DNA from 2 places in the Amycolatopsis sp. NPDC023774 genome. Region 1 is predicted to be linked to the other one. Evidence: riboswitches for the same ligand, from Rfam matches in the RefSeq annotation. Region 1 holds a riboswitch; the other holds the start of a gene.
What was found. A riboswitch is a leader RNA that binds a small molecule or an ion and turns the genes downstream of it on or off. The one in region 1 is predicted to bind thiamine pyrophosphate.
Positions count from the first base shown of each region.

Region 1 (10,838 bases):
GTCGGTGGTGCCGAAGGGCGCGAACATCGACGTGCTGACCGCGGTGCAGGGAGGCTGACTGTGGACGACGCTCTGGTCATCGGCGAGCACAAGCTGTCGTCGAGGCTGATCATCGGGACCGGTGGTGCCGCGAACCTGTCGGTGCTGGAACGCGCGCTGGTCGCGTCGGGCACCGAACTCACGACGGTCGCCATGCGCAAAGCCGACTCCGACGGCGGCACCGGCGTGCTCGGCCTCGTCCGGCGCCTCGGGATCAAGCTGCTGCCCAACACCGCCGGCTGCCGCACCGCCGCGGAGGCCGTGCTGACCGCTGAGCTGGCCCGCGAGGCGCTCGACACGGACCTCATCAAGCTCGAGGTCCACGCCGACGACCGCACCCTGCTGCCCGACCCGTTCGAAACCCTGGACGCCGCGGAGCAACTGGCGGCCGACGGCTTCACTGTGCTCGCGTACACCAACGACGACCCGGTGCTCGCCCTGCGGCTCGAGGAAGCCGGCTGCGCGGCCGTGATGCCTCTGGGCGCTCCCATCGGCACGGGCCTCGGCATCCGCAACCCGCACAACATCGAGCTGATCGTCGCGCGCGCCATGGTTCCCGTCATCCTCGACGCGGGCATCGGCACCGCTTCCGACGCCTGCCTCGCCATGGAACTGGGCTGCGACGCGGTGCTGCTGTCCACCGCCGTCACGCGCGCCAAGGACCCGGAACGCATGGCCGCGGCGATGCGCGCGGGCGTCGAAGCGGGCCGCCTGGCGCGGGACGCCGGCCGGGTTCCGCAGCGCTTCTGGGCCCACGCGTCGAGCCCGCCCCGCTGACGGCTGTCGTGCGTGTGCCGGCGTAGGTGGGCCTCCGGGGGGCGCCTCGGCAACGCCCGCGTGCCGATGGGTGCGGTGGGCTGTGCCGACGGCACGAGCGCGGCGGCAGGCGAGCCGATCGGCCCCGGCTTCGGGTGTGGCGGAAGGCCCGGCCGCCGTGCGTGTGCGGCCGGTTTCGCCCTGCCGGGGGTAGCCGCGGGTAAGCCGCGGGGTGCAAGTGGGCCGCGTTGGGCGTCCTGGTCGGTGATTTCGTCCGCGCTTAACGCCGAACGTGCACCGGCAGGCCTTATGGTGGACGAAACCTTTCCGGCGCAAAGGCGGCGGGCAACAGCGGTAGGAGGAGCCAGCCGTGACTCTATCCTCGGTCCAGGACGTCTCGGGCAGGTTGTACCTGGCCGTGGGGCGGCTGTCGCGCTCGTTGCGGCAGGCGGGGGTCCCCGGGCCCGGCCACGGCGCGATCTCGGCCCTCGCCACGCTCGTCCACTTCGGTCAGCTGCGCCTCGGTGACCTCGCGGCGAAGGAGGGCGTCGCGGCGGCCACGATGTCGCGCATCATCGCCACCCTCGTCGAGGCGGGTTACGTCACGCGCGAATCCGACCCCGTCGACCGCCGCGCCTGGCTCGCCCGCGCGACGGAAGAGGGCGAGCGGCTCGTGTCCGGCGTGCGGTCCACGCGGGTGCAGGAACTTAACCGCCGCCTCGACAAACTGAGCCCGGAATACCGTGAAGCCCTCACGATCGCGCTGCCGGCCCTGGAGGCCCTGATCTCCGACGACAGCTAGCTGCCGGCGGGACACCCCGCGCGGTGCGCCTTCCGGACGGACGTGACGCGGGCGTCAGCGCACGGGCACCGCCAGACGCCCCACCGCGGGCGATTGCCGTGCGCCCGGCTGACCGCGGCCGGGACCGCTCCGCCGTACACCTGCCACCGCTCGTCGCGACCACCGACCACCAGTGCGCTGAATCGCTGCTGCGCCGCGCCCGGAGAAAAACGGGCCGCCGCCCGGAGGAAAACGGGTTGTCGCCCGGAGGAAAACGCGCCCCTGCCCGGAAGGAATCGGGCCGTCGCCTGGAGCGAATCGGGTCCCTGCCCGAGAAAAACGCGCCCCCGCCCGGACGGAATCGGGCCGCCGTCGGGAGGAAACGGCCCCCGCCCTCCCAAGGGGGGCGTCCCTGTTCCAGCCTACCGAGGTCAGCGGCCCGGAAACGGGGTTCGGCAAATCTGTGGACAACGTCGGGAAAAGCGTTTCGGCTGTGGACAAATCAGCGGCTTGGCAGCGAGCCCGCGCGCTGATGTGGTAGACGGCAAAGCCCTGTCGCGCCGGGCCCGCGAAGTCTTCGACGTCGGTGCGCGCGCTACTCGGCCCGCGAAGTCTTCGACGCGGGCGGGCGCTCCGCTCAGCCTGTGAAGCCGAACCCGGCTTCACAGGCTACGGCGCCAAACAGTACCGGCGCCGCCGCGGCCGGCTACCGGTCCTCCGGTGCCAGCCGCCAGAACGCAGACACCGGCCCCACCTTCGCCCCCATCGGGTACGAGTGCTCGACCGCGTGCGACACGAACCACTTGCCGTAGCGCGCGGCCTCGACGACCGACATCCCTTTCGCCAGCCCGGCCGTCAGCGCCGACGCCATGGTGTCGCCCGCGCCGTGGGTGTGCGGGGTGTTGAAGCGCGGGCCGGGCAGCTTCACGAACGTCGAGCCGTCGAAGAGGAGGTCGACGCACTCCGGGTCGGAGACGAGGTGGCCGCTCTTCACGAGCACGTACTCGGGGCCCAGCCGGTGCAGCGCCACGGCCGCGGTGTGCATGCCCTCGCGGTCGGTCACGGTCAGGCCGGTCAACAGGCGCACCTCGTCGAGGTTGGGCGTCAGCACGGTCGCGCGCGGCAGCAGCTCCTCGCGCAGCGCGGACAGCCCGTCGGCGTCGAAGAGCGGGTGGCCGGTCATCGACGCCGCCACCGGGTCGACCACGAACGGCACCTCGTGGTCGCGCCCGATTCCCGCGTTGTCGCACGCCGTCGCCACGGCGTGGATGATCTGCGCCGACGCCAGCATGCCCGTTTTCGCCGCGCCCACACCCATATCCGACGCGACGGCCTCGATCTGGCCGGCGACGACGTGCGGCGGGATGTCCGCGCGATCGTGGACTCCCAACGTGTTCTGTACCGTCACGGCCGTCACGGCGACGAGCCCGTGCACGCCACAAGTGAGGAATGTCCGCAAATCGGCCTGCAGTCCGGCTGCGCCACCGGAGTCGGAACCGGCGATGGTCAACGCCGACGGCGGGCTCGGGTTTTCAGTCATGGGCACTTTCCGACTTCTGGTCTAGTCCATTTGGTCAGCTGTCCTTCATCCACAGTCCATCACGGTGGCACAGTGTGAGTGCCATCGCACTATCGGTGGGTGAAGGGGTCAGGATGAAACTCGCTTCAGTGGTCGTGGCGGTCGGCGCCCTCGTCGCCACGTCGTTGTCCGGGGCAGCCGTGGCGAACGCGGACAGCCCGAAGCTCTCGCACGTGACCACGGTCGGCGTGCACAACACCTACGACCCGGCCGCGTACCCGTTCCTCGCTCAGGCGCTGGACAACGGCTCGTCGCTGATCGAGCTCGACGTGTGGCCGGACTTCGTCACCCACGAGTGGAAGGTGAGCCACTCGAACCCGTTGGGCAACAGCAACAACTGCGTCGCCGCGTCGACGACCGCCGATCTCTACCAGGGCGGGACGAACAAGAACCTCGAGTACTGCCTCGACGACATCCGCATCTGGCTCGCGGCCCACCCGGACCACACGCCGCTCACACTGAAGCTCGAGATGAAGACCGGCTTCTCGGACAACACCGGAATGGGCCCCGATGAGCTGGACGCCGCGTTCCGCGCCCACCTCGGCAGCGCCGTCTTCAAGCCGGCCGACCTGCTCGGCAGCTACGCGACGCTGGACGACGCGGCCAAGGCGGACAACTGGCCGAGCGTGGACGCCTTGCACGGCAAGGTGCTGAGCGAGATCATCCCGGGCACGGTCGAGGAGCAGAACCCCACCGACACGCTGCACACCGACGTCGAGTACGCGAACTACCTGCTGGCGCAGAAGAACGCGGGCAAGCTCGGCGACGTCCAGATCTTCCCGACCGTGCACGGCGCCGTCGGCGGCGACCCGCGCGACAAGTACGCGGCGAACCTCAAGCCGTGGTTCGTGGTCTTCGACGGCGACGCCAACGCGTGGGTCACGCAGACCGGCCCGTGGTGGTACGACGCCAACCACTACTACGTGGTGATGACCGACGGCCAGAACGTCGCCCCGGCCATCGATGACCACAACCCGACCGTCGACCAGGCCAACCAGCGTGTGGCCGAGCTGGCGGCGCAGCACGCGTCCGTGGTCACGTCCGACTGGACGGGCCTGACCACGGTGCTGCCACAGGTCGTGGCGCGCGGCTGAGTTCCACCTGGACAGTCCACAGTGGCCCCGACTGCGAAGCCGGGGCCACTGTCAGTCCACATCAGACGGTGAGGACCAATTTCCCCGTGACGCGCCCGCCTTCGCCCACCTCGTGGGCCTTCGCCGCGTCTTCGAGGGGGAACGTCTGGTCCACATGCACCTTCAGCCGGCCCGCCTCGACGAGCTCCACCAGCCCGAGAAGCCCCACGCGATCCGGCTCCACGAGGATCGGCGCCGTCCGCACGCCCCGCTTTGCCGCGTCCTCCTGAGCCCGCGTGCCGACCCCACTGGGCACGCTGATGAGCAGGCCGCCCGGCTTGAGCGACGGCAGCCAGCGCAGGTCGCCGTCCTCGCCGACGAGTCCGAGCACGACGTCGAGATCCGCCGGTGTCGCCTTCTCGTCGCGGTAGTCGATCGGCTCGTCCACGCCCAGTGACCGCAGGAAATCGTGTTTCGCCGCGCTGGCCGTGCCGAGCACGTACGCACCGCGCGCCTTCGCGATCTGCACGGCGAGGTGACCGACGCCACCGGCGGCCGCGTCCACGAGCACCCGCTGCCCACTCCGGACATCCGCGACGTCCACCAACGCCTGCCACGCCGTGAGCCCGGCCAGCGGTAGCCCGGCCGCCTCCGCGTGCGACAGCCCGGCCGGCTTGCGGACGAACTGCCGGGAGGGCGCCGTCACGTACTCCGCGTAGGCCGCGGCCTCGCGCGGGAACCACGGCATGCCGAGCACCTCGTCGCCCTGCTTCACGCCGGTGGCCCCGAAACCCACCTCTTCGACGACGCCGGACACGTCCCAGCCCAGCGTGTAGGGCGGCTGGCCCAGGAACACCTGCTGCGCCCGAGTCTTCCAGTCGACGGGGTTGATGCCGGCGGCGTGCACGCGCACCAGTACCTCGGTCGGGCCCGGCGCCGGGCGGTCGGTCTCGGTCACCCGCAGCACCTCCGGGCCGCCGAACTCCCGCTGGGTCACCACGCGCATCTCGGATCTCTCCTTCTGGTCGGTTCGCTGGGCCTTCCCCTATGCTCGGGCCAATGGTCACTTTTCGCCAGATGGCACTTCCCGGTAATGTAGGTACCTGATGGAAACCACTCGTGACCAGGACGGATCGTGGGACGTCTACCTGAAGAGCTGTCCCTGCCGCGATGTGCTCGACCTGCTCGCGAACAAGTGGACTGCGCTCGTGCTCGGCGTGCTGGAGCAGCGGCCGCACCGCTTCGGCGAGCTGCGCCGCGCCGTCGGCGGCATCAGCCAGAAGATGCTCACGCAAAACCTGCGAAACCTCGAACGCGACGGTTTCGTCAGCCGCAAGGTCTTCCCGACCACGCCGCCGACCGTCGAGTACGCGTTCACTCCGATGGGTGCTGAGGTCAGTGCCCACCTGGTGGCGCTGAGCACGTGGTCGCAGTCGAACTTCGACCGTATCCGCGACGCGCGCAACACCTACGACACGCGCTCGCTCGAACCCGTAACCTAGCCGCACCCGCACCCCAATGCGGCGTTGGTTGCGTTGAGCGCACCGAACGCCGCATTGGGGTGCTTCGGGCCGGCGGCTCAGGTGAAGCGCGGCGGCGGCTTCAGCACGCTCTTGCGGTAGTCGGTCACGGCCCGGCTCTCGGCGATGCCCGGTTTGGGCTCCAGGCCCCATTTCCGGATCATCTTGAGGGCCGCGGCCGGTTTGTTGGCCGAGACCAGCTGGTCGACCTCGAACTGCAGGTCCAAAGGCATCTGCGCCCACAGTGCGCGGGCGGCGGCGTTGTCGGTCACGGGTCCAGTGTGGCCGGTCAGTCGGCCAGTCGCCAGAACGGGGACACCGGCCCCACGCCGGCGCCCAGCGGATAAGCCTCGGCGACGCAGCGTTCGATGAACTTCTTCGCCTCGGTCACCGCCGTCGGCACATCGGCGCCCTTGGCGAGCGACGACGTGATGGCCGAGGCCATCGTGTCGCCGCCGCCGTGGGTGTTCTCCGTGTCGATGCGCACACCGCTGAGCGTCAGCACGTCGGTGCCGTCAGTCAGCAGGTCCACGCAGTCCTCGGCCTCGTAGAGGTGCCCGCCCTTCACGAGCACCCACCGAGACCCGAACTCCAGCAGCGCCTCGGCCGCCGCGCGCTGGGTTTGCGCGCCGGTGACCGTGATGCCCGTGAGCAGCCGCACCTCGTCGAGGTTCGGCGTGATCAGCGTGGCGCGCGGGAAGAGCTCCGTGCGGATGGCTTCCAGCGCCTCCTCGCGCAGCAGTGCGTGGCCGGTCATCGACGCCGCCACCGGGTCGACGACGAACGGGGTGTCCGTGTTGCGTCCGATGTGGACCTCGTCGATCGTATTCGCCACGGCCTGGATGATGTCGGCCGTGGCGAGCATGCCGGTCTTGGCCGCGTTCACGCCCATGTCGCCGGCCACGGCCTTGATCTGCGCCGTGACGACGTCGGCCGGGACCTCGGTGAAGCCCTGCACGCCGAGCGAGTTCTGCACCGTGACGGCGGTGAGCGCGACGAGCCCGTGGACACCGTGGGCGAAGAACGTGCGCAGGTCGGCCTGCACGCCCGCACCACCGCCGGAGTCGGATCCGGCGATGGTGAGGGCGGTGCGGGGGGTTTCAGTCATGACTACTGCCTCTAATAGCTGGTGGAGCTACTGCCCGACGACCGGGAGGTAGACCTTGTTGCCCTGCTCGCCGAACTCGGCCGACTTCTCCGCCATGCCGGCCTCGATGGCCTCCACAGTGGACAGCCCGTGTTCCTCGGCGTACTTGCGCACGTCGTGGGTGATCCGCATCGAGCAGAACTTCGGGCCGCACATCGAGCAGAAGTGGGCGGTCTTCGCCGGCTCCGCGGGCAGCGTCTCGTCGTGGTACGACCGCGCGGTGTCGGGGTCGAGCGCGAGGTTGAACTGGTCGTTCCAGCGGAACTCGAAGCGGGCCTTGGACAGTTCGTCGTCCCACTCGTGTGCGTGGGGGTGGCCCTTCGCGAGGTCGGCGGAGTGCGCGGCGATCTTGTAGGTGATCACGCCGGTCTTCACGTCGTCGCGGTTGGGCAGGCCGAGGTGCTCCTTCGGAGTGACGTAACACAGCATCGCCGTGCCGTACCAGCCGATCTGTGCGGCGCCGATGGCCGAGGTGATGTGGTCATACGCCGGCGCGATGTCCGTGGCGAGTGGGCCGAGGGTGTAGAACGGCGCCTCGCCGGTGAGCTGTTCCTCCAGCTCCACGTTCTCCTTGATCTTGTGCATCGGCACGTGGCCGGGGCCTTCGATCATCACCTGCACGTCGTGCTCGCGCGCGATGTGCGTGAGCTCACCGAGGGTCTCGAGCTCGGCGAACTGCGCGCGGTCGTTGGCGTCGGCGATCGAGCCGGGGCGCAGGCCGTCGCCGAGGGAGAACGTGACGTCGTACTTGCGCAGGATCTCGCAGAGTTCCTCGAAGTTCGTGTACAGGAAGGATTCCTTGTGGTGCGCGAGGCACCACGCGGCCATGATCGAGCCGCCGCGGCTCACGATGCCGGTCACGCGCCGGGCGGTGAGCGGGATGTAGCGCAGCAGCACACCCGCGTGGACGGTGACGTAGTCGACACCCTGCTCGCACTGCTCGATGATCGTGTCGCGGTAGACCTCCCACGACAGCTTCTCCGGCTCCCCGTTGACCTTCTCCAGTGCCTGGTAGATCGGCACGGTGCCCACGGGAACGGGGGAGTTGCGGACGATCCACTCACGCGTCTCGTGGATGCGCTTGCCCGTGGACAGGTCCATGATCGTGTCGGCACCCCAGCGGGTGGCCCACACCATCTTGTCGACCTCTTCCTCCACTGAGGACCAGACGGCCGAGTTGCCCATGTTGGCGTTGATCTTCACCAGGAACTTCTTGCCGATGATCATCGGCTCGCTCTCCGGGTGCTTGCGGTTGGCGGGGATCACCGCCCGCCCGCGCGCGACCTCGTCGCGCACGAACTCGGGTGAGCATCGCTCGCGCGCGGCGATGAACTCCATCTCGCGCGTGATCACGCCCGCCTTGGCCCAGCCGAGCTGGGTGTTGTGCGCGCGGCCGTCGGCCCAGCCGGCGCGCAGCGGGTGAAGTCCATTGTGGACGTCGATCTTCGCGTCCGGGTCGGTGTACGGCCCGGACGTGTCGTACACGTCGAAGTGCTCACCGTTCGACAGGTCGATGCGCCGCGCCGGAACCCGCAGGCCCGACTCGGTGCGGTGGTAGACCTTGTGCGAACCGGTGATCGGCCCCGTGGTCACGGAAGGCGTGATGGCAGGCTCGTTCTCCAGTGTCGTCAACGACGTTCACTCCCTACGCCGGCATTACCCGGTCAGGTTCATGCGGTCGGCGGCACCGGGTGTCCACAGACAGACACCAGCCGCCCTCTCAGCCCGCCAAGGCGCGAGCTCCCGCGTTGGTTATGAGGTTGTCCCTCGACCATGCCACGGCGGATCACGCGAGCACAAGGTGACTGCTCGTCCTGTGTGTTCTTCACCGGATCGGAGCAGGCGCCCGACAGGGGTTCACGTGACAGTCACCTGCCGCTTGGCGACCAGCACCGGTGGTGGCTGCAGCGGCCGTACGTGTGAATTCCCGGGTTTCGCCCGCCGTTGTTTCGGCGCGATTCAGGCCGCTGCTCACCCGGCCGGCACAATTACCTGAACGACGTTCATTCGGCACTTTATTCGATCGGCAGCTCGGCGTCCCGAGATTTGTCCCGCCCCTTCGTGGCGGACTTTTCCGGCGAGCGAGGACAAACACCAACCCGGTGACTTCATCGCGTCGCCGGGCATCCCGTGGAAACGACGAGTCTCCCGGCCGAAATCCGGACCGGGAGACTAGTCGACAAAGAAACTCAGGCCTCTACGGGCTCGTCCTTCGGCGGCAGCCAGCTCAACCCCGGCACGCCCCACTTGTTCTTCTTCAGCATCTTCTTCGCCGCCCGTGCGTGGCGGCCCACCAGGCGGTCCAGGTACAGGTGCCCGTCCAGGTGGTCCGTCTCGTGCTGCAGGCAGCGGGCGAAGTAGCCGGTGCCCTCGACCGTGATCGGCTCACCAGTCACGTCGAAACCGGTCACGCGCGCCCACGACGCGCGGCCGGTGGGGTAGGACTCGCCAGGGACCGAGAGGCAGCCCTCCCAGTCGTCGTCCGGGTCCGGCATGGTCTCGGGGATCTCGGACGTCTCCAGCTTCGGGTTCACCACCAGGCCGCGGTGCTCGACACCCTCGTCGTCGGGGCAGTCGTAGACGAACAGGCGCAGGTCGAGGCCGATCTGGTTGGCCGCGAGGCCCACGCCTTCGGCGGCGTACATCGTCTCGAACATGTCCTCGGTCAGCGTGCGCAGCTGCTCGTCGAACTCCGTGACCTCACGGGTCGGCTGGTGCAGCACGGGATCGCCGGCGATGCGGATGGGGTGGACGGTCACGAGCAGCGAGTTTAGTCGGACCCGTCCGGTACACCTGGATCGGACCGTGACGCGCCGCGCCGGATGCCCATGTCGAGCGTGGGTTCCGTGGTTGAATGGCGCCCGCGGAAGGACAGCCGACACCGATTGCGAGGACCGCATGGACGCCGCGGAGTCGATGGCTGGGGACCAGCCGTCGCCGCCGGAGAATGTGGGTGGCCTGACCGAGCGTGAGGTGGAGATCCTCACGTTCGAACGTCAGTGGTGGCGGCACGCCGGTGCCAAGGAGAACGCCATCCGGGAACGGTTCTCGCTGTCCTCGACCCGTTACTACCAGCTGCTGAACGCACTGCTGGAAAAGCCTGAGGCCATGGCGGCCGACCCGATGCTGGTGAAGCGGCTGCGCAAGACGCGCGCCGCCCGGCAGCGCAAGCGCGGCGCCAGGCGGCTGGGGATCGAACTGTCATGAGCTTCTTTTCGGGACTGTCCCGGCCCATGCGGGCCGCGGGCGTCGCGCTCGTCGGCGTCGCCGTGATCGCCGCGATCATCGGCGGCGTGACGGTGCTGTCGGGCAATGGCTCGGGCGACAACAACGCCGGGCCCACCAGCTCGAGCGGGTCGCCGTCGTCGTCGCAGTCGGCGCCGGGCTCGTCGTCCTCGGCGACGCCACCTTCGTCCTCGGCCCCGTCTTCGCCTGCTTCGTCGGCACCTGCGTCGCCACCGGCCAGCCCACCGGGGCAGCCGGGCCAGCCCGGTCAGCCTGGCCAGGCGAGCGGACAGCCGGGGCAGCCCGGCCAGCCAGGTGGTCAGCCGGGGCAGCCGGGCAACGACCAGCAGGCGTCCAACAAGTGGGTGACCGTGCGGGTCTACAACAACTCCACGATCCCGCACCTCGCCGAGCAGGCTGCCGAAGACTTCCGCGCGTCGGGCTGGAACGTGCCCGAGGTCGGCAACTACCCGCAGGGCGTGATCCCGCACACCACGGCCTTCTTCCGGCCGGGTACCGACGAGGAGGCCGCCGCGAAGCAGTTGGCCGCCGAGTTCGGCTTCCAGGCCCAGCCGCGGTTCGACGGCATCCAGAATTCGAGCCCGGGCGTGATCGTGATCATCACGAAGGACTACCAGAGCGGCCACACGGGCAGCTGACCAGCGAAAACAACGGGGGCCCCACCGCGAAGGCGGGGCCCCCGTTGCCGTCAGCGTTC
Region 1 covers NZ_JBFAAJ010000001.1:72,054-82,891, forward strand. The annotation lists gene thiS (sulfur carrier protein ThiS) at 1-58, shown strand, start outside; gene AB0F91_RS00375 (thiazole synthase) at 55-816, shown strand; gene AB0F91_RS00380 (MarR family transcriptional regulator) at 1,166-1,597, shown strand; gene thiD (bifunctional hydroxymethylpyrimidine kinase/phosphomethylpyrimidine kinase) at 2,283-3,116, opposite strand; gene AB0F91_RS00390 (phosphatidylinositol-specific phospholipase C domain-containing protein) at 3,230-4,249, shown strand; gene AB0F91_RS00395 (NADP-dependent oxidoreductase) at 4,311-5,234, opposite strand; gene AB0F91_RS00400 (helix-turn-helix domain-containing protein) at 5,335-5,730, shown strand; gene AB0F91_RS00405 (hypothetical protein) at 5,808-6,020, opposite strand; gene thiD (bifunctional hydroxymethylpyrimidine kinase/phosphomethylpyrimidine kinase) at 6,038-6,856, opposite strand; gene thiC (phosphomethylpyrimidine synthase ThiC) at 6,884-8,527, opposite strand; TPP riboswitch at 8,521-8,652, opposite strand; gene AB0F91_RS00420 (peptide deformylase) at 9,085-9,654, opposite strand; gene AB0F91_RS00425 (DUF3263 domain-containing protein) at 9,794-10,102, shown strand; gene AB0F91_RS00430 (LytR C-terminal domain-containing protein) at 10,099-10,779, shown strand; gene AB0F91_RS00435 (AAA family ATPase) at 10,830-10,838, opposite strand, start outside.

Region 2 (10,838 bases), 550 kb from region 1:
GCGCAGCCCGGAGTACCAGCGCGCCAAGAAACGCGGCGACGGGTTCACCACGCAGCAGGCGAAGGTGTCGCTGACCTGGGTCGGCGAGCCGCCGGCCGGGCTGCCGCCCGACGGGATCATCCGGATCGACGAGGTCGCGCGAACCGTCGAGCGGCTGCTGGGGATGACGGCCGCGCAGTTCTTCCAGGTCGTGTTGTTGCCGCAGGGAGAGTTCGCGAAGTTCCTGCGCTCCGACACCACCGAGCGCGAGAAGCTGCTGGAGCGGCTCTTCGGGACCGAGCGCTTCTCCGACGTCGAGCGCTGGTTCGCCGACTTGCGCGCCGAACGTGGGCGGGCGCTGGAAAAGCGGCAGCAGGAGCTGCGGGAGCTCGTCGCGCGCTACGCCCAGGAAGCGCAGCAGGAGCCGCCGGAAGAAGACCAGGCGGAGTGGGTCGACGCCGTGCTCGCGGAGGTCGCCGCCCGAGCGGAGGCGGCGGAAACCGAAGCGGCACAAGCACGTTCGGCCGCGACCAAGGCCGAGACCACGCTGCGGGAAGCGGAGGAGGACGCCGACCGCATCCGCCGCGTCCGCACCGCGCACACGCGGCTCGCGCAGATCGCCGAGACCGCGGGCGAACGCGCGGAGTGGACCGAGGAGATCGCGGCCGCGCGGCGGGCGTCGGCGGTGGTGCCCGAGGTCGAGCTGCTGGAACGTCGGGCTTCGGAGCTGGGCGACGCGCAGCTCGCCGAGGCCGACCACACGCGCGCCTTGGCCGAACTGGGTTTCGACTCCGTCGGCCTTGCGTCGGCGGACCTGCGCGAGCGCGCCGGATCGCTGCGCGAGGAGGCCGGCGCGCTCGCCGAACTGGTCGCGGAGGCCGAGCAGCAGCGCGTGGACACCGAGCGCCGCGACGAGCGGAAGGTGGCGGCCGGTGCGGCGGCCGAGCGCGTCACCGAGTTGCAGACGCGGCTGGCGGAGCTGCCGGAGCGGCTCACCGCGCTGCGGGGCGAAGCGGCGTCGGCGGCTGAAGCGGCGGCGAAGCTGGATGGTGCGAAGGCCCGCGTCGACGAGCTGACCACCTTCGCGCGCGCGGCCGCGGAGCTGCCGGAGGCCGTTGCGAAGGTCGGGCGTGGTGAGGCGAAGCTGCGTGAGGTCGTGGACGCGCATCAGGCGGCTCGTCAGCATCGACTTGACCTGCGGGAACGTCGGCTGGAAGGCATGGCCGCCGAGCTGGCCGCGAGCCTGGCCGACGGCGCGCCGTGCCCGGTGTGCGGGTCGGCGGAGCATCCGGCGCCGGCGCGGCACGGGGCTGAGCTCGTAGCCCCTGAGGAGGAACGGGCCGCGGAGGAGTCGGAGCAGAAGGCCGGCGCCCTGCGGCAACGCGTGGTGTCCGCGCTGGAGGAGGCGAAGGCGCGGCTGGACGCGCTGCGCGAGCGGCTGGGTGAGCGGACGGCCGAGTCCGTGGCCGCGGAGCTGGCGGAGGCTCGGGCCGGCGTGGGCGCGCTCTCCGAGCAGGCCGCGCGGAAGGACCAGCTCGCCCGGCACGTCGTCAAGCTGGAGCAGGAAGCCGACCAGCTGGCGGAGCAACGGCGCCGGGCCGACCAGGCCGTCACGGAGGCACAGGCCGAGGTCCGTGCCCTGGAGGAACGGCTGGCCGAACGCTCGCAGCGGCTGCTCGAAGGGCGTGGTGAGTTCCCCGACGTCGCCGCGCGCCGGCGGCACCTGCTCACGTTGGCGGGGGCGTTGGATTCCGTCGCGGAGGCGCGCACGGCCGTGGTCGGTGCGGAGTCCCGCCTCGCCGAGCAACACGGCCTGGTCGAAATCTCCCTGCACGCCAAGGGTTTCGCCACTCTGGAGGAGATGCGTGGCGCGGTCCGTTCCGACGAGCAGGTCACGAAGCTCGAACAAGGCCTCGCCGAAGCCGATGCGACGGCCGCGGGGGCGCGGGAGCTGCTGGCACAGCCCGAGCTGTTCGGCATCTCGCCCGACGACGTAGTGGAGGTCGCGCCACTGGCCGAAGTGGCGAAGGCCGCGCGCGAGCGGGCGGAGACGGCGTTCGCGGCGCTGAAATCCGTGGCGGCGCAGCACGGCGAGCTGAAGAAGCTGGCCGCGCGGATGGGCAAGGCGCTCGCGGAATTCGCTCCCGTCGAGGCCGAATACAACGAGCTGCGCGCACTGTCCGAAGTGGTCAATGGTCGCGGCCAGAACTCGCGCAAGATGTCGCTGCGTTCGTACGTGCTCGCCGCGCGGCTGGAGGAGGTCGCGCTCGCGGCCACCGCTCGCCTGCGCACCATGAGCCAGGGCCGCTACTCGTTCGTGCACTCCGACGCGGCCGGCGCACGCGGCACCCGCGGCGGCCTCGGCCTCGACGTGCTCGACGACTACTCCGGGGCCGTCCGCCCCGCGAAGACCCTCTCGGGCGGCGAGTCGTTCCTCGCGTCGCTCTCGCTGGCGCTCGGCCTGGCCGACGTCGTCGCCGGCGAAACCGGCGGTGCGCTGCTCGACACCCTGTTCGTCGACGAGGGTTTCGGCACCCTCGATGCCGAAACCCTCGACGTCGTGATGAACATCCTCGACGAGCTGCGCGCCGGCGGCCGGGTCGTCGGCCTCGTCTCGCACGTCGAAGAACTCCGCCAACGCATCCCGACCCGCCTGCGCGTGCACAAGTCCCGCACCGGCTCACGGATCGAGCTCCGCACGGCGTAAGGCTCAGCGCGAGACGTGGGCCAACGCCGCCGTGCGGAGGGCCGTGGGGCTGCCGCCGAGAGGGCGGCGTGCCTGCTCCGGCAGCTTCGTTCGTGAGCGGCCAACGGCGACGTCAGCTGCGGCCGAAGAAGCCGATGGCGCCGTCCGCCGTGGCGACAGGGGGCCGAAGCAAGCTAGCGGTCGTGAGTTGGCTGCGAGGGCGGCGTACTCGGAGTAACTCAGGCAGCTGCTTCATGCGTCAGCAGCCAGCGCTTCGCGTCCGTGCCCCAGCGGAAGTTGCCGACCGCACCGCCGGTGCGGACCACGCGGTGGCAGGGCACGAAGAGGGCGGCAGCATTGCGGGCGCAGGCCGAGGCGGCGGCGCGGATAGCCGTGGGGCTGCCCGAGAGCGTGGCGTACTCGGCGTAGCTCACCGGGCTGCCCGGCGGGACCTTGCGCAGCATGTCCCAAGCGTGCTGGCGGAAGGCACCGGAGCGTTGGCGCACCTCGATGTCGTCGACGGCATCCAGCTCGCCCGCGTGGTAGCGGCGTACGGCGGTCGTGACGGGGCCCAGGTCGCGGCGCCGGGTGAGCGTCGCCGGGGCCAGTGCCGGGGAGATGAGCGGGGTCAGCTCCGCGACGTCGGCGGTCCAGCCGGAGGCGAGGACGGCGCCGTCGCCCGTGACCACGGCGGTGAAGGGGCCGATCTTGGTGTCCACACTGGACCAGAAGGCGGTGCTCACGAGAGGTTCTCCTCAGGGTCGAAGGTCTGCAGGTAACAGGTGGCGTACGAGCTCCACGGCCGCCAGCCGCGGGCCGCGCCGGGTAGGTCGAGGCCGAGGGCGGCGGCAGAGCGGCGGACAGCGGGGTCGGTGGTGACCAGGACGTCGGGGGCGCCGAGCACGCGCATCAGGACGTAGTCGGCGTCGATGCCGAACGAGAGCAACTCCGCCCGCAGCTCACCCGGATCCCGGCCGATGTGCGGGTCGAGGCTACCGTCCGCCAATGCCGCGGCGACGGTCTTGACGTGCGGTTTCACGTTGGCGGCGGCCACGACCCCGGGTTCCGGGAAGAGCGTGGTCAGGGTGTCCATCGGCGGCTCGCGGGGCGGAACCCGGGCGCCGAGCGCGGCGACGGAGGCGGCGGCCGAGCCGAGTACGGCGCGCAGGACCAGCTCCGGCCCGTCGACCGCGCCGGGCACGCGCAGCCCCGGCACCTTCGTAACCAGCGGCGCGAGCACCGGATCCGCGCCGAGGACACGCGCGACGGCCTCGGGGTCCGCGTCGAGGTCGAGCAGCCGCCGGACGCGGGAGACCGCGCTGCCGAGGTCGCGCAGGTCGGTCAACGCCAGGTCGCACCGGACATGGTCCGGTTGCGGCGATAGCCAGACCAGGCCGGGGCCGTGGGAAAGCCGTAGCGTGCGGCCGTATCCGGTGATGCCGTCGGCGCTCTCCTCGGCGGCCTCGACCCCCGGCAACGCGTGCGACGCGTGGTAACGCAGCACGCCCTGCGCGTCGAACGGCGCGCGGAACGGCAGGCGCAGGCTCAGCCGCGTCGAGCCGGTGGGTTCAGCGCGGCGGCCGCGACGCAGTGAAGCCGCGCGAAGCTGCGAAGGCGTCGTCGCGAAGACCTCGCGGATCGTCTCGTTGAATTGCCGGATGCTGGAGAAGCCGGCGGCGAACGCGACGTCGGTGAGGGGCAGCGCCGAGAGCTCGATCAGCAGCCGCGCGGAGTGCGCGCGGTGGGCGCGGGCGAGCGCGAGGGGGCCGGCGCCCAGCTCGGCGGTGAGGACGCGGCCGAGCTGGCGTTCCGAGTAGCCGAGCCGCCGCGCCAGGCCGGGCACGCCTTCGCGCTCGACCAAGCCGTCGGAGATCAGGCGCATGGCGCGGGCAGCCAGGTCGGCGCGCACGTTCCAGTCGGGCGAACCCGGCACGGCGTCGGGCAGGCAGCGCCGGCACGCGCGGAAGCCGCTCGCCTGGGCGGCGGCAGACGTGGGGAAGAACCGCACGTTCTGGGCCTTCGGTGTGATCGCCGGGCAGGACGGGCGGCAGTAGATGCCGGTGGTGCGCACGGCCATGATGAACTGGCCGTCGAACCGCTGGTCGCGGGCGGTGACGGCCCGGTAGCAGCGCTCGGTGTCGCGCCAGAGGGGGGCGGTCAGAGTGGCCATGAGGTCGATGGTGCCAGCAGGTCGCGGGCTTGGCTGGCGGGAATCCGACACGGCGTTACCGGGTCGGCCGGGGCGTTTGCCGGGCACGTAGACTCAACTGTCGTGAGTCTGACCCTCGGTATCGTCGGCCTGCCCAACGTCGGCAAGTCCACCCTGTTCAACGCGCTGACGCGCAACGACGTGCTCGCCGCGAACTACCCCTTCGCGACGATCGAGTCCAACGTCGGCGTCGTCCCGCTGCCGGACCCGCGCCTCGACAAGCTGGCGGAGATGTACAGCTCGGAGAAGATCGTGCCGGCTGTCGTGTCCTTTGTGGACATCGCGGGCATCGTGAAGGGTGCGTCCGAGGGTGCCGGACTGGGCAACAAGTTCCTCGCGAACATCCGCGAGGCCAACGCGATCTGCCAGGTCATCCGCGTGTTCGACGACCCGGACGTGGTCCACGTCGACGGCCGCATCGATCCGTCGAGCGACATCGAGACCATCAACACCGAGCTGATCCTCGCCGACCTGCAGACGCTCGACAAGGCCCTGCCGCGCCTCGAGAAGGAGGCGCGCACCAAGAAGGAGGCGCGCCCGGCGCTGGAGAACGCGCAGCGCGCCAAGGAAATCCTCGACGCGGGCCGCACGCTGTTCCAGGCACAGAAGGAAGTGGACTTCGAGTCGCTGCGCGAGCTGAGCCTGCTGACGACGAAGCCGTTCCTGTACGTCTTCAACGCCGACGAGGGCGTGCTGACGGATTCCGGCCGGCGCGAGGAACTGGAGAAGCTCGTCGCCCCCGCCGACGCCGTCTTCCTCGACGCGAAGGTCGAATCCGAGCTGCTGGAACTCGACGATGAGGAGTCCGTGCGCGAGCTGCTGGAGTCCGTGGGCCAGGCCGAGCCGGGCCTCAACGCCCTCGCCCGCGCCGGCTTCCACACCCTGGGCCTGCAGACCTACCTCACCGCGGGCCCGAAGGAATCGCGCGCCTGGACGATCCCCCAGGGCGCCACCGCCCCCCAAGCCGCCGGCGTCATCCACACGGACTTCGAGCGCGGCTTCATCAAGGCGGAGATCGTGTCGTACACCGATTTGATGGAGGCCGGCTCGATGGCCGCTGCGCGCGCCGCGGGGAAGGTGCGCATGGAGGGCAAGGATTATCTGATGGCGGACGGGGATGTGGTGGAGTTCAGGTTCAACGTCTGAGCCTTGCTCGCGGTCGTGGGCTCGGCGGATGACCGACGAACTGGCTGTCGCTCTCCAAGAGCACCACGCGATGCCATTTCCTGCTCCCGAGGTCGTTCGAGGTGCGGACTACGGCTCGGTCTGCGCCGTGATGATCGCCGCTGACATCGTCGGCCAGTCGCAAAGGATTGACGGCGGGGAGCTGCTGTCGGATCGGTCGTGGAACTTTCTCGCGGAGCGCGAGGCCAGGTTGCAGGGCTCGCTCTCCGAGTTCCCCGAAGCGGGCGGCCGTATTGCGAACACCTCCTGCGCATTGCGGAACTCGCGTTCAAGCGCATGGACGCACGTGCCGCTGCTCGGTCCGGGTCCGACGCGGGGCTTCAGAACAACGTCAGCTGACCCTCGGGTGGGCGGGTCCGCGCGATGATGGCGTCGCAGCGGTGGCAGGTCACGGCTTCGTCCGTCGGGTTCAGACCGCGGTAGTCCCAGCCGTTGAGGCCGGTCCCGCAGGCGGGCAGCCATTCCTCGGTGACGAGGTGGACCGTGCCGGTGGCCGTGCGGCCGTGGACGCGGGTCGTGTTCGGTGGCGCTGCCGGGCGGTGGTGCCTGAGGCGACGCTGGAACGCCGCGAGCGGTTCGCGCCGCCGGGGCAGGGCGAACAACGCCGGTGGGTCATCCTCCGGAGTCATGACCACCACGGTCGCAGGCTCTCGTGGTGATCGTCTACCGCCAACCCGGGGTTGCTCCACGCACACAGGTTCAGCATTCGTTCTTCGGCAACATGCCCTGTTCGCACAGCCAGTCGTGTTGGATTTCGCCGGAGGTTTTGCCGCGGCCAGGACCGCTGGGGTCGAGATAGCCCTGGTATTCCTTGCAGCTCGGGTTGAACTTGCGTGCGTTGACGGCTCGTTGGCCGCAGCCGGGGCGGGTGTCGCGGATCCGGGGTTTGGGTGACTTCCGGGTGGTCCGCGGCGTGGAGGCCGACGTCGTCGTGGCCGCCGGAGGGGGCGACGTCGGAGGGGGCGACGTCGGTGAAGGGGGTGGCGTGGTCGGCGAAACCGGAGCGGCAGGGGCCGCCGAAGTCGACACGGGCGCCGGCGGCGGGTCAGGTCGCGCGCAGGACGCGGCAGCCAGGCACAGCACGGCTGCCGCGCACGCGACGGAGGAACGGTTCATGCCGAGTCGTCGGCACCGAACCGTCCGGTGTTTCGGAGGGTGATGAGAACGCTCAGCTGAGCAGACCGAGCACCACCAGGGCCGCCAGTGTGAACGCCGTGGCGAACAGAGTGATCCAGGCGCGCTGGGTGGGCGAGAGGGCGGTGGGCGAGTTGTTCATCGCGTGTCCTAGCGGGGGTGGGGCGGGCGGATTCCGCTGGGATAGCGCGCTGATCAAGGGTGGTGTTACAGCCTGTGGTCGAGATCACGGTGGGCGCGGAAAGTGCGCCACAGGACCGCGCCGGCGACGGCGACCATCAGGGTGAACGCGAGAGTGCCGACAACGATTGCCTGGGTCATGAAAGGGGTCCCTCCTCGTGGAACGTACGAAGAGAGGACGTGTCAGCCCGCGGGAGGTGTCGCGACAGTAGGGCGCGTCACACGGTGAGCGCGGCGTCGATCTGGCCGGCGAGAGCGAAGTCCTTCGAGGTGAGGCCGCCTTCCGAATGGGTGGAGAGGCGGAAGGTCACCGTGCGCCAGCGGATGTCGATGTCCGGGTGGTGGTCGGCGGCCTCGGCGAGTTCGGCGACGCGGACGACGTAGGCCACGGCGTTCGGGAACGAAGAGAGGGTCACCGAACGGGTGATCGTGGCGCCGTCGCGTTGCCAGTCGGGCACGGTGGCCAGGGCGGACGAGATCTCGGAGTCGCTCAGTAGTTGCGCCATGTGTCCAATGGTGAACCCGTTTGGGCTACGCTGCACGGTTGCCACGGGAGTCCGGTGCAGCCGGGCTGAGAGGCGGGCGGTGAAAGCCCGCGACCGTTCGCACCTGATTCCGGATCATGCCGGCGCAGGGAGGGCTGCTCTCCCCGCATCCGGCGCAAGGAGGGCAGATGATTCCGCGGACCGCACGCACGGTGCTGGGACTGACCATGGTCACGGTGCTGGCGAGCGCGTGCTCGCTGTCCGGCGGCTCGGGCGGCGACGCCCAGCAGACGCCGACGGTCACGCTCGTCACGCACGACTCGTTCGTCGCGCCGCAGGACGTGCTCGACGCGTTCCAGAGGCAGTCCGGGATCAAGCTCAAGATCCTCAAGTCGGGCGACGCGGGGGAGCTCACCAACAAGCTGGTTCTCACCAAGGCCAACCCGATCGGCGACGTCGCGTTCGGCGTCGACAACACGTTCGCGTCGCGCGCGCTGGGTGAAGGCGTCTTCCAGCCGTACACGAGCCCCGAGGCCGACCGCGGGCCGCAGCGGTACTCGGTGGATCCGCAACACCGCCTGAGTGCGGTCGACGTCGGCGACGTCTGCGTCAACATCGACCCCGCCTACTTCGCGAGCAAGCACCTGCCCGAGCCCAAGACGTACGACGACCTCGCCGACCCGAAGTACAAGGACCTGACCGTCGCCGAGAGCCCCGCCACGGCGTCGCCCGGGCTGGCGTTCCTGCTGGGCACCGTGGCGAAGTACGGCGAGCAGGGCTGGCACGACTACTGGGCGAAGCTCAAGGCCAACGGCGTGAAGGTCGACAGCGGCTGGGAAGAGGCCTACACCAAGGACTTCTCCGGCTCCTCGGGCAAGGGGCCGCGCCCGATCGTGGTCTCCTACGCGTCCTCCCCGGCCGCCGAGATCGGCGACGACGGCAAGCCGCGCACCAAGGCCCTGCTCGACACGTGCTTCCGCCAGATCGAGTATGTCGGCGTCCTCGCGAACACCAAGCAGGTCCCGCAGGCCCAGAAGGTGGTCGACTTCCTGCTGTCGCAGCAGTTCCAGGCGACGGTCGCGGCCAACATGTACGTCTACCCGGCCCGCGAGGGCGTGGACCTGCCCACCGGCTGGGCCGCGGCCGCGCCGCTGCCGCAGGACCCCGCGACTCTGCCCGCCGACCAGATCCAGGCCGGTCGTGAGAAGTGGATCGGTGAATGGCGCTCGCTCATGGGCGCGTAACGCCGGCGCAAACGGCGCGCACAGCCGGCCTCGCGCTGCTCGGCCTGCTGCCCGTCGCGTTCCTGGTCGTGTTCTTCGCCTGGCCGGTCGTCGCGATCCTCGGCCGCGGCTTCTCGGCCGGCGGCGTGGACACGGTCCTGGCCGACGCGCAGACGTGGCAGCTCGCCGCGTTCACGCTGGTCGGCGCCGCCGCGTCCACGGTCGTCGCCGTGGTCGCGGGGCTGCCGGTGGCGTACGTGCTCGCGCGCGTGAAGCTGCCGGGCGTCGGGCTCGCCCGCACCCTGGTGCTGGTGCCCTTCGTCCTGCCGACGGTGGTCGTCGGGCTCGCGTTCCGCGCGCTGTGGCCCGACGGCGGCGTGCTGCCGCTGGTGCTGGCCAACGCGTTTTTCAACGTCGCCGTGGTCGCCCGGACCGTCGCCGGGCTGTGGCGCCACCTCGACCCACGGGCGACCGAGGCCGCCCGCGCGTTGGGCGCCTCGCCGTGGCGGGCCTTTCGCACGGTGACGCTCCCGGCGCTCGGCCCGGCCGTCGCGTCGGCGGCGGCGGTCGTCTTCCTCTTCTGCGCCACCAGTTTCGGCGTGGTGCTCATCCTCGGCGGCGGCCGCTACCGCACGCTCGAGACCGAGATCTACCTGCGCACGGTCGACCTGCTGGACCTCTCCGGAGCGGCCGCGCTGTCGCTCATCCAGTTCGCCGCCGTCCTCGCCGCGCTCGGGTTGGGCGCGATTGCCCGACGGCGGCGCGAGAACGCCGTGAAACTCAAGCAGTCCACGCCCCGGCGGCCGAGAAGAGGCGAATGGTGGACCGTCGGCGCCGCCGCGCTCGTGATCGCGCTGCTGATGACGCCGATCGTCGCGCTGCTGCTGGCGTCGGTGTCCACACCGGACGGTTGGAGTCTCGCCGGGTTCCGTGCGCTGGCGAGCACCGGCACGGACGACGCGCTGCAGGTCTCCGGCTGGGTGGCCGCGAAGAACTCCCTCGCCGCGGCCACCGACGCGACCCTGCTCGCGATGACCGTCGGCGTGCTGGCCAGCGTGGTGCTCGTCGCCCTGAGACGCGCACCCGGGCGCCTCGCCCGCGGCATGGGCGAGACGATGGACGCCGCCCTGATGCTGCCGCTCGGCGTCTCCGCCGTGACGGTCGGCTTCGGCTATCTCGTGACGCTCGACGCGCTGCCCGGCGACCTGCGCACCTCGCCGCTGCTCGTGCCGCTCGCGCAGGCGCTGGTGATCATCCCGCTGGTCGTGCGGATGATCCTGCCGGTGCTGCGCGCCGTCGACGTGCGGCTGCGCCAGGCCGCGTCGACGCTCGGGGCGAGCCCGGCGCGCGTGTGGCGCGAGATCGACCTGCCCCTCACCGCGCGTTCGCTCGTCGCGGCCGCCGGGTTCGGCTACGTGGTGGCGCTCGGCGAGTTCGGCGCCACGAGCTTCCTCGCCCGCCCCGACGCGCCGACGCTGCCCGTCGCCGTCGCGACGCTCATCTCACGCCCGGGTGAGCTCAACAACCAGATGGCGTACGCGGCGTGCGCGCTGCTCATGGTCGTGACGGTCGTGGCCGTCGCGCTGATCGACCGGTTCGGCTCCGTTCGCGGGCACGGCACGGTGGGGGAGTTCTGAATGGCGCTCACAGTGCGGGACCTCACGGTCCACTACGGCTCGTTCGCCGCGGTGCGCGACGCGCGCCTCGACATCACCGACGGCGAGGTGCTCGCCCTGCTCGGCCCGTCCGGCTCCGGC
Region 2 covers NZ_JBFAAJ010000001.1:626,831-637,668, forward strand. The annotation lists gene AB0F91_RS03190 (SMC family ATPase) at 1-2,686, shown strand, start outside; gene AB0F91_RS03195 (methylated-DNA--[protein]-cysteine S-methyltransferase) at 2,905-3,408, opposite strand; gene AB0F91_RS03200 (AlkA N-terminal domain-containing protein) at 3,405-4,835, opposite strand; gene ychF (redox-regulated ATPase YchF) at 4,938-6,020, shown strand; gene AB0F91_RS03210 (hypothetical protein) at 6,380-6,688, opposite strand; gene AB0F91_RS03215 (4a-hydroxytetrahydrobiopterin dehydratase) at 7,592-7,879, opposite strand; TPP riboswitch at 7,913-8,028, shown strand; gene AB0F91_RS03220 (thiamine ABC transporter substrate-binding protein) at 8,047-9,102, shown strand; gene AB0F91_RS03225 (iron ABC transporter permease) at 9,078-10,718, shown strand; gene AB0F91_RS03230 (ABC transporter ATP-binding protein) at 10,719-10,838, shown strand, end outside.
Region 2: another riboswitch for thiamine pyrophosphate. It lies ahead of AB0F91_RS03220 (thiamine ABC transporter substrate-binding protein); the one in region 1 lies ahead of thiC (phosphomethylpyrimidine synthase ThiC).